Linked DNA regions of Gloeocapsopsis sp. IPPAS B-1203. Each later gene encodes a partner of the first gene's protein in a complex. Links are inferred from orthologs where the notes say so. Each region holds a gene or a part of one and is shown in the gene's direction. Other genes may lie near its edges.

What was found.
Region 2: the proteins of uvrB (region 1) and pcrA are in contact, whole or in part, in a crystal structure (PDB 7EGT), measured with the Thermus thermophilus proteins. The link is inferred for Gloeocapsopsis sp. IPPAS B-1203 from one-to-one orthologs. Residues at the interface, in WP_096411307.1 of Thermus thermophilus: Glu23, Leu25, Arg26, Asp27, Gly28, Glu29, Arg30, Phe31, Arg55, Glu326, Asp327, Phe328, Glu379, Ser382, Gln383, His398, Gly400, Arg401; in WP_096412145.1 of Thermus thermophilus: His654, Arg656, Phe657, Gln666, Asp668, Glu669, Lys680, Arg681, Leu682, Ser683, Lys685, Tyr686, Ala687.

Annotation. Positions count from the first base shown.
Region 1 is NZ_PEIG01000010.1:156,481-161,108, reverse strand. The notes cover bases 837-3,791. They hold uvrB (excinuclease ABC subunit UvrB), read left to right. Parts: upstream 837-1,292; coding sequence 1,293-3,290; downstream 3,291-3,791. Other genes in these bases: CSQ79_RS18155 (MEKHLA domain-containing protein), read left to right, coding at 3,420-3,791; CSQ79_RS18165 (hypothetical protein), read right to left, coding at 837-1,128. Outside these bases: CSQ79_RS18175 (hypothetical protein), read right to left, coding at 1-181; CSQ79_RS18170 (CsbD family protein), read right to left, coding at 314-496; more of CSQ79_RS18165, read right to left, coding at 763-836; more of CSQ79_RS18155, read left to right, coding at 3,792-3,878; CSQ79_RS18150 (Uma2 family endonuclease), read left to right, coding at 4,112-4,628. UniProt on the Escherichia coli protein: The UvrABC repair system catalyzes the recognition and processing of DNA lesions. A damage recognition complex composed of 2 UvrA and 2 UvrB subunits scans DNA for abnormalities.
Region 2 is NZ_PEIG01000002.1:563,392-568,045, reverse strand. The notes cover bases 436-3,416. They hold pcrA (DNA helicase PcrA), read left to right. Parts: upstream 436-739; coding sequence 740-3,094; downstream 3,095-3,416. Other genes in these bases: truB (tRNA pseudouridine(55) synthase TruB), read left to right, coding at 3,404-3,416; CSQ79_RS06030 (DUF433 domain-containing protein), read right to left, coding at 3,148-3,378. In the rest of the region: CSQ79_RS06040 (nuclear transport factor 2 family protein), read right to left, coding at 1-381; more of truB, read left to right, coding at 3,417-4,291; CSQ79_RS06015 (2Fe-2S iron-sulfur cluster-binding protein), read left to right, coding at 4,460-4,654. UniProt on the Escherichia coli protein: A helicase with DNA-dependent ATPase activity. Unwinds DNA duplexes with 3'-5' polarity. Translocates on single-stranded DNA with 3'-5' polarity. Initiates unwinding more efficiently from a nicked substrate than double-stranded DNA.

The DNA of each region.
Region 1 (4,628 bases):
CAAAGTCTTGTCCGGCAGTTGTGTTGCCACGCTCTAGTAAAGCATAGTTACCAGTTGTGTCTGCGGCTGGTGGTAAACTTGTGGTTGGTGCTTTAGCATTAACAGCACTACTACAAGCGACAGACATCGTAAGAACTAACACTAAAGTTAACGCCGTCAGAACTTTACGAAATCTCTGCATAAAATCCACTTTAACTTTCCTCCCGTTGACTACATTGCAAAACTCAATTGCTTATTTTGTTCCGAATTTATAAAGCTTTATAAATGATGAAGGTCTAGAATAACTAGACCTTTTAACTGAATTAATTAGCAACTAGTCAAGCTTTTCTTTGACGTTATCTTTTACGTCTTCTACACCGTGACGGACTTCACTTTCTGCTTGCTTTGCTTTACCTTCTGCTTTATCTTCGGGATCTCCTGTAACGTTACCCCAGGCTTCTTGAGCTTTACCTTCGATATTTTTACCTGTAGCTTTAGCTCTATCTTCTAAACTCATTTTTCTTCTCCTTGTTCCTAAACAAACTTACCGTGTTGTCCAGCAACCTTGAAGTTTGTTTGTGCTTACGTTTACAACTTATCCGAAACGCTACACTACAGACTTCTGTCAGAAGACATATTAAGCTTCTCACTATAAAGAAAGATAAAAACTAAAGTGTGTTTACTACTATGTCTAAATGAAGAGAATCACAATTGAGATACAAAAAAACTAGTGTTTAAAAACAACCAGCTATCAAAACCACAATTAAATTAAATACTTTTGTGCTAATCTAGATACCCTATCAGCTCATCAATTTTTTCTATTTTATTGCTAGCAATCGGACGAATACCAAATGTTGTTACTGTTTTAGAAACTTGTAATTCGCTGGCAGCAATTGGACGAATACCATGCAAATTTATAGTATCAGAAACTTGTATTTCACTGGCAGCAATTGGACGTATCCCTAGTAGATTGACAGTATCACTAATTTCAAAGGTGCTAGCAGTGATAGGGCGATCGCCAGGCAATGGGCTTGTCTGAACGCTAGAAGATGTTGAAACCGCTAGTGTGACAACTTGTGACGTGTTTTCTGGAGTAGAATCAGTTGATTTATTGATTGCATCTACTTTACCAATGCTGCTAACGCTCATAGTTTTATCCTTGAGATGACATTTTAAGTTAAATAGAAAAATTGTTTTTTGTGATTGCTTTTGAGTTTACTGGAAAAAGCATTTTTTAGGTCTAAATAAGTTCACATGGTATGCATAAATAAATCTAAATATGTAAAGATAAGTAAAGGGAGTCGCAGTGTACGATCATGCAATTTTCTCTCCAAGCACCATTTCAACCAACCGGCGATCAACCCCGCGCGATCGCACAACTCACTCAACAAATCAAACAGAGACACCACCATCAAACCTTACTCGGCGCAACAGGAACCGGAAAGACATTCACTGTTGCATCAGTTATTGAAAACATTGGGAAACCAACACTAGTACTTGCACACAATAAAACTCTCGCCGCCCAACTGTGTAATGAGCTACGCGAGTTCTTTCCTGACAATGCAGTAGAGTATTTTGTCAGTTACTACGATTACTATCAACCAGAAGCTTATATTCCCGTTACAGATACTTACATTGAAAAGAGTGCTTCAATCAACGATGAAATTGATATGTTACGGCACTCCGCAACGCGATCGCTATTTGAACGCCGCGATGTGATTGTCGTCGCCTCAATTAGCTGTATTTACGGTTTAGGAATTCCTTCGGAGTATCTCAAAGCGGCAATTCCCTTGAAAATGGGGATGGAAGTTGACCAAAGACAGATTCTCCGCGATTTGGCAACGGTACAATACAGCCGCAACGATGTTGAAATGGGGCGAGGACGCTTTCGAGTGCGGGGGGATGTTTTAGAAATTGGTCCGGCGTACGAAGATCGGATTATTCGCGTCGAGTTTTTTGGTGATGAAATTGATGCAATTCGCTACGTCGATCCGGTAACAGGCGAAATTATTCAAAGTTTGTCTGCGGTTAATATCTACCCAGCGCGACACTTTGTGACTCCAGAAGAACGTTTAGAAGCCGCGTGTGATGCTATTGAAGCTGAACTGAAACAGCAAAAAGCTGAATTAGAGCAAGCCAGTAAACTACTAGAAGCCCAACGATTAGATCAGCGGACGCGCTACGACTTAGAAATGTTGCGCGAAGTTGGTTACTGTAATGGTGTCGAAAACTATTCGCGTCACTTAGCAGGGCGTCAACCAGGAGAACCACCAGAATGTTTGATCGATTACTTTCCGGATGATTGGTTACTCGTAGTAGATGAATCGCACGTCACAGTTCCGCAAATTCGTGGCATGTATAATGGCGACCAAGCGCGGAAAAAGGTACTTGTTGAGCATGGTTTTCGCTTACCAAGCGCAGCAGATAACCGCCCGTTGAAAGCGGACGAGTTTTGGTCAAAAGTGAATCAGTGTATTTTTGTTTCTGCAACACCAGGCGATTGGGAATTAGCACTATCAGAAGGTAGAGTTGTTGAACAGGTGATTCGTCCTACAGGTGTTGTCGATCCGGAAATTTATGTGCGTCCTACTGAAGGGCAAATTGACGATCTTTTAGCAGAAGTGAAAGAACGCATCGATCGCCGCGAACGGGTTTTGATCACAACCTTGACGAAGCGCATGGCAGAAGACTTAACTGAATATATGCAAGATCAAGGAATTCGGATCAGGTATCTGCATTCAGAAATTAACTCAATTGAGCGGATCGAGATTTTGCAAGAGTTGCGTCAAGGCAATTTTGATGTTTTAGTCGGAGTGAACTTATTACGGGAAGGATTGGATTTACCTGAAGTTTCCTTAGTGGCGATTTTAGATGCAGATAAAGAAGGTTTCTTGCGTGCAGAGCGATCGCTGATTCAAACTATTGGTAGAGCAGCACGTCACGTTAGAGGACAAGCAATTCTGTATGCGGATAATCTTACAGATAGCATGATTAAGGCAATTGATGAAACCGAACGCCGACGGGCAATTCAGTTAGAATACAACGAGAAACACGGAATTACACCACAACCGATTGTTAAACGCACGAATAATGCCATTTTGTCGTTTTTGGAAGTATCGCGACGCTTGAACTCGCAACAACTTGAAGAAGCTTACGAACAAGCAGATGATTTACCGCTAGCAAATATTCCCGAATTGATTACGCAACTAGAAGCCCAAATGAAAGAAGCAGCGAAGAATTTAGAGTTTGAGGAAGCAGCAAAGTATCGCGATCGCATTAAGCATTTGCGTGATAAATTATTGGGACATTGAGGAAAATTCGGTAATAGGTAATAGGTAATGGTAATCGCAAAGCAGTTAGCTCAATAAAAGCTAATGGCTAATTGCTAATTGCTAATAATTACCAGCCTTTTAGTTACATTTATTTTTACCCACGCACTTATGTTTGTTTGGCAGCACAAAGAAGTTATCTGTCAAAGTCAGCGTTTACTGTACAGCTTTGAGTACTGGATGGGCAATGCATTGCTAGATACAATCGGAACGCCAGTAGAAATTGCTCAGGCTTTGTTTACTGCACCGTTTGTTTTGGTTTCGCATGGTACAGAATCCGATCCAATTTTTAACTATGGCAATCAGCAGGCGTTGATACTGTGGGAGTTTTCTTGGGAAGAGTTTACGCAAATGCCTTCGCGCAAATCTGCGGAACAGATGGTACAGCAGGAACGCGATCGCTTACTCGCAGAAACAACCAATAAGGGCTTTTGTCATTATTCTGGTGTCCGCATTTCAAAAACTGGCAAGCGATTTCGGATCGAAGACGGCATTATTTGGAATGTTATTGATGACGAAAACCAAAGCTGGGGGCAAGCTGCTGTTTTTTCTAAGTATCAATTTGTTTAGCTAATGACATTACACCTGTTCTTGATTGATACGCCTTTCTCATAATCTTGCTAGCACTTGATACCGCTGTGATTCGTATTCGGGTTATAAAAGTGGGGCTTCTTTTTCCTGGCGTTCTTGCTGCCGTAGTTGATCTAGTTCTACAGGCGTGAAAAGTCAGTTCTGTCACTCGGTAACTTTCGCTTCTACACTAAGTTATAGAAGGTAGCAAAGGCAACCTTATCCTAATCGTTATGAATACTATTACGCTGAAAATTCCCCGTTTGACAGCAAAAGAATTTGTAGAACTTTGCCAAGCTAATGAACATTTGCAGCTGGAACGTACTGCGACTGGAGAAGTTGTTGTTATGCCGCCAACATACCCTTGGACAGGTAGACAAAATGCTGGAATTAATGCTCAACTATGGAATTGGAGCGATCGCACAGGTTTGGGTATTGTTTTCGATTCCTCCACTGGCTTTACTTTACCTAATGGTGCGGTGAAATCTCCAGATGTTTCTTGGGTAAGTAATGAACGCTGGGAAACTTTAACTGACTTTCAGCAACAAGAAGAATTTTCGCCCCTAGCACCTGATTTTGTCGTGGAATTACGTTCAAGTAGTGACTTGCTAGACAAGTTACAAGCAAAAATGCAGGAGTATATTGATAATGGCGTTCGCTTAGGTTGGTTAATAGACCCTAAAACTAAGCAAGTAGAAATTTATCGTCCAACTACTGATGTAGAGGTATTGCACTCACCCACAACAGTGT
Region 2 (4,654 bases), on another replicon or contig:
TCCTGACGATTCAAAATCTTCAGCTTTCGCGCTGTAGCGATCCGATTCTCCTAAAAATAAGTTGTAAGTTCCAGCAGCAACAATGTCCTCAGCAGTATATTCTGGTTCAGTATTTGTCCGCATCCGAAACTTATCAGCGACAACTGATAACCACTGTTGGGGGTTCGTTTTGAAGGAGGCTTCCATTTCAAAAGTTCTCACTAAGTTTTGGACAATCGCCTCTAAAGAGCCTTCGATATGATTGTATTGACTTTGTTGTTTGAGTGCTGCATTGTTACGCGAATAATCTGGTGGTGTTCCGTAACGCCACTCAACATTACTTTCTTCAGTAATCACCGTATCTCTATCTTGAACCCACAAAGGTGTATCTGATGTTCCCATAATCGTTACTAGTTACGCTAGATGAAATGTTTTAATGTGATAGAGCCTATCAAACTGTAGATAGTGAATGAATGCGAAATCTACTGAAAAACTCTATTGATTATTTTAGGTTTGGAGATAATAACAGTAATACTACTGAACTCCAGCGAGCTTAATGTTTGCTAAAGATTTACAACCTAGATTTTCAATTTGGAAAGCAGCAATATTAAACGATACAAATTCTGTAGCAGCAAATTGTAATCAGATCGCGGCAATGCTTCAATTAGGAAGCTACAAAGATATCATAAGTTTTGTAGTATAGGTCAGGCAGGATATATCTTTATACAGCCTTAAGCGCGATATCGCACTTCTTACACTCATGACAACAACCATTGACTTTCTCAGTCACCTCAATCCTAGTCAACGCCAAGCTGTAGAACATTTCTGCGGTCCCATGTTAGTCGTTGCTGGCGCAGGTTCGGGTAAAACACGAGCACTGACTTACCGAATTGCCAATCTCATTTTGAAGCACCGCGTCGATCCTGAAAATATCCTGGCTGTCACCTTCACTAACAAAGCAGCGCGGGAGATGAAAGAACGCATCCAGAAGCTGTTTGCAGAACAAATTGCACTTCAAGACTACGGAAAACCCTTAGAAGCTTTAGCACCGCACGAACAAACAAGTTTGCGATCGCGCGTATACAAAACCATTATCAAAGATTTGTGGATCGGTACTTTCCACAGCTTATTTTCCCGTATTCTGCGATTCGATATCGAAAAATATCAAGACGAACAAGGACGGCGTTGGAATCGTAATTTTTCAATTTTTGATGAATCAGATGCTCAAACCCTTGTCAAGCAAATAGTCACCAAACAACTCAATTTAGATGACAAAAAATTTGAGCCGCGATCGGTACGCTACGCAATCAGTAACGCCAAAAATCAAGGATTAACACCGCAAGAATTTGAACGCCAACAACCTAATTATCGCGGGCGCGTGATTGCTGAAGTTTACAGTCAATATCAAAGTGCTTTAGCCGAAAACAATGCTTTAGATTTTGACGATTTAATTCTGGTTCCTGTACAACTATTTCAACAAAACGAACAAGTTTTAGGTTATTGGCATCGTAAATTTCAACATATATTAGTTGATGAGTACCAAGATACCAACCGGACTCAATATGATTTAATTCGGTTACTTGTTACCAACGGAGAAACCAATAAACACAACTGGGATTGGCGCAATCGTTCAGTGTTTGTAGTTGGTGATGCGGATCAATCGATTTATAGTTTCCGCATGGCAGATTTCACAATTTTACTAGAATTTCAGTCTGACTTCGGCGATGGATTGCCTGATGCTGATACTCGTACAATGGTGAAGTTAGAAGAAAACTATCGCTCTAGAGAAAATATTCTCCAAGCTGCCAACGAATTGATCGAAAACAACACTCAACGCATCGATAAAGTTCTCAAACCTACTCGTGAAGTTGGCGAACAAATTTATTTATATAAAGCTGATGATGAAATTACAGAATCGCAATTTGTAATCAATCAAATTCGGAATTTAGAACGACGTTATCCTGATTTTAATTGGGGTAGCTTTGCCATTCTCTACCGGACTAACGCACAATCTCGACCGTTTGAAGATACTTTAGTACGCTGGGGTATTCCTTACACAATTGTTGGCGGATTGAAGTTTTACGATCGCAAAGAAATCAAAGATATTCTGGCTTATCTACGTGTAATTGTTAATCCTGCAGATACAGTAAGTTTACTGCGAGTCATTAATACACCACGTCGTGGTGTTGGTAAAGCCACAATTGATGCTTTAGTAAGTGCTGCCCAAGAGTTAAGCATTCCTGTGTGGGAAATTATTAGTGATGAAACATCAGCAGGGACTTTAGCAGGGCGATCAGTAAAAGGTGTAACTAGTTTTGCACAGTTAATCAGCCACTGGCAAGAACAAGTAGATATCACTCCTGCGTCGGTAATTGTGCAAGCAATTATGGAAGAATCAGGTTATATTCAAGACTTAAGAAATCAAGGTACAGATGAAGGTTTAGACAGGTTACAAAACTTGCAAGAACTCTACAATGCCGTTGTGCAATTTGAAGAAGAAAGTGAGGATACTTCTTTAGAAGCTTTTTTAGCAAGTACTGCATTAAATTCTGATTTAGATAATTTAAAAGAAGGACAAAAAGCTGTTTCCTTACTAACATTACACGCAGCTAAAGGCTTAGAGTTTCCTGTCGTTTTCTTAGTAGGGATGGAACAAGGATTATTACCTAATTTTCGCTCATTAGACGATCCTGATGCTTTGGAAGAAGAACGGCGTTTGTGTTATGTCGGAATTACTCGCGCGCAAGAATTGCTGCATCTTTCTCATGCACGGGAACGCCGTCTTTATGGTTCGCGCGAACCAGCAATTCGTTCGCAGTTTTTAACAGAATTACCCGAAGAATTGCTTGCAGATCAACAACTTGCAAGTCAGAGTTATACAAAACCACCGAGTATTGCTTCACGAAGTAGACAAGTAGCAACAACTCCTGTCAATACAAGTCCACAGAATTGGCAAGTCGGCGATCGCGTGTTGCACAAAACTTTTGGTGTTGGTGAAATCACTCACGTTTTCGGTTCAGGAAATAAAGTATCTGTCGCGATCAAATTTTCCACTCTCGGTCAAAAAATCATCGATCCTCGCATTGCGCAATTGCAACGAGTAAATGAAGAATAACTACATTTTCACTAGTTACCCTGTAAAGTTGGGATTTATCCATGCGAGAAGTCTTACTGAACAATGAGTGGTATATCGACTTCCTCTACACGCCAAGCTGCATACGCCAAAGCTTCACGTAAATCTCCTTCCTCTAAGTAAGGATAAGCTTCTAAAATTTCTTCTGTAGAATGTCCTGACGCTATCAACCCAATCAGCATTCCCACAGTTACGCGCAAGCCTCGAATACAAGGTTTACCTCCCATCACGCCAGGATTGAATGTAATTCTTGTTAAATGTTTCATAGCGTCTTAATTTTATTCATAGATTGTGCAAGGTTTTCTTAATTTAAACAAGCCCGCTGGATTCACTTCCCACGACTGTGTAGCGCGAGTACGTAAACTCGTACAAATGAAGCGTGTCGGACATGGTGGAACTTTAGATCCTGCTGCTACAGGTGTTTTACCAATCGCTTTAGGAAAAGCGACTCGCTTGTTGCAGTTTTTACAGTCAGATAAAGCCTACAAAGCAACAATTCAATTAGGAATCACGACAACAACAGACGATCTCGAAGGGGAAGTCATTACCTCACAGCCAGTATCCGATTTAAGCCTAGAACAAGTTGCAACTGCACTAAAACAATTTCAAGGCAAAATTGACCAAATACCGCCGCGTTATAGTGCCATTCAAGTCCAGGGAAAACGTTTGTACGATCTTGCACGCGCGGGGAAAAACATTGAAATTCCTCTACGGAGTGTAGAAGTCTTCCACATTGAAATTTTAGACTGGCGATCTGGAGATTTTCCTGAAATTGATGTGGCGATCGCTTGTGGTACAGGAACATATATTCGCGCGATCGCCCGCGATTTGGGTAGAGTCTTACAAACTGGTGGAACTTTAGCGAAACTCATTCGTACGCAAAGCAGTGGCTTTGACATTGCAGATAGCTTAACGTTTGAGCAATTAGAATCTCAAATTCAACAAGGTAGTTTTCAACCAATTCCACCTACACAAGCTTTACAGCATCTTAATTCTGTCATCTTACCAACCGCGATCGCCCAAAAATGGTGTCAAGGACAAAAGATTCTTTATGATGTTACCGATTTACCGTTAAATTCACCCTTGCAGATTTATGAGGAAGGCGATCGCTTCTTGGGTATTGGTTACATAACTTCAATAGATACTGAAGAAAAGCTAATTCCACAAATTGTCTTTTAAACGGAGAGGGAGGGATTCGAACCCTCGTTGAAGTTACCCCCAAACAGCATTTCCAGTGCTGCGCCTTCAACCACTCGGCCACCTCTCCAGGTGTCACAAATTCTAATTATACAACGAAACAATCCAGATTCAGTAAAAATAGAAGAAGTTAATTTTTGCCTTTAGCTCATGACTCGTTTTTACAAAATTCGGATTCGCGATCGCGCCCGTGACAAGAACTATACACTAGAAGTCCCTGAAGACAGCTATATCCTTCAAAGTGCCGAAAATCAAGGCGTAGAACTGCCATTTTCTTGTCGCAATGGTGCTTGTACAACGTGTGCAGTACGAGTGCTTTCTGGAGAAATTTATCAACCCGAAGCA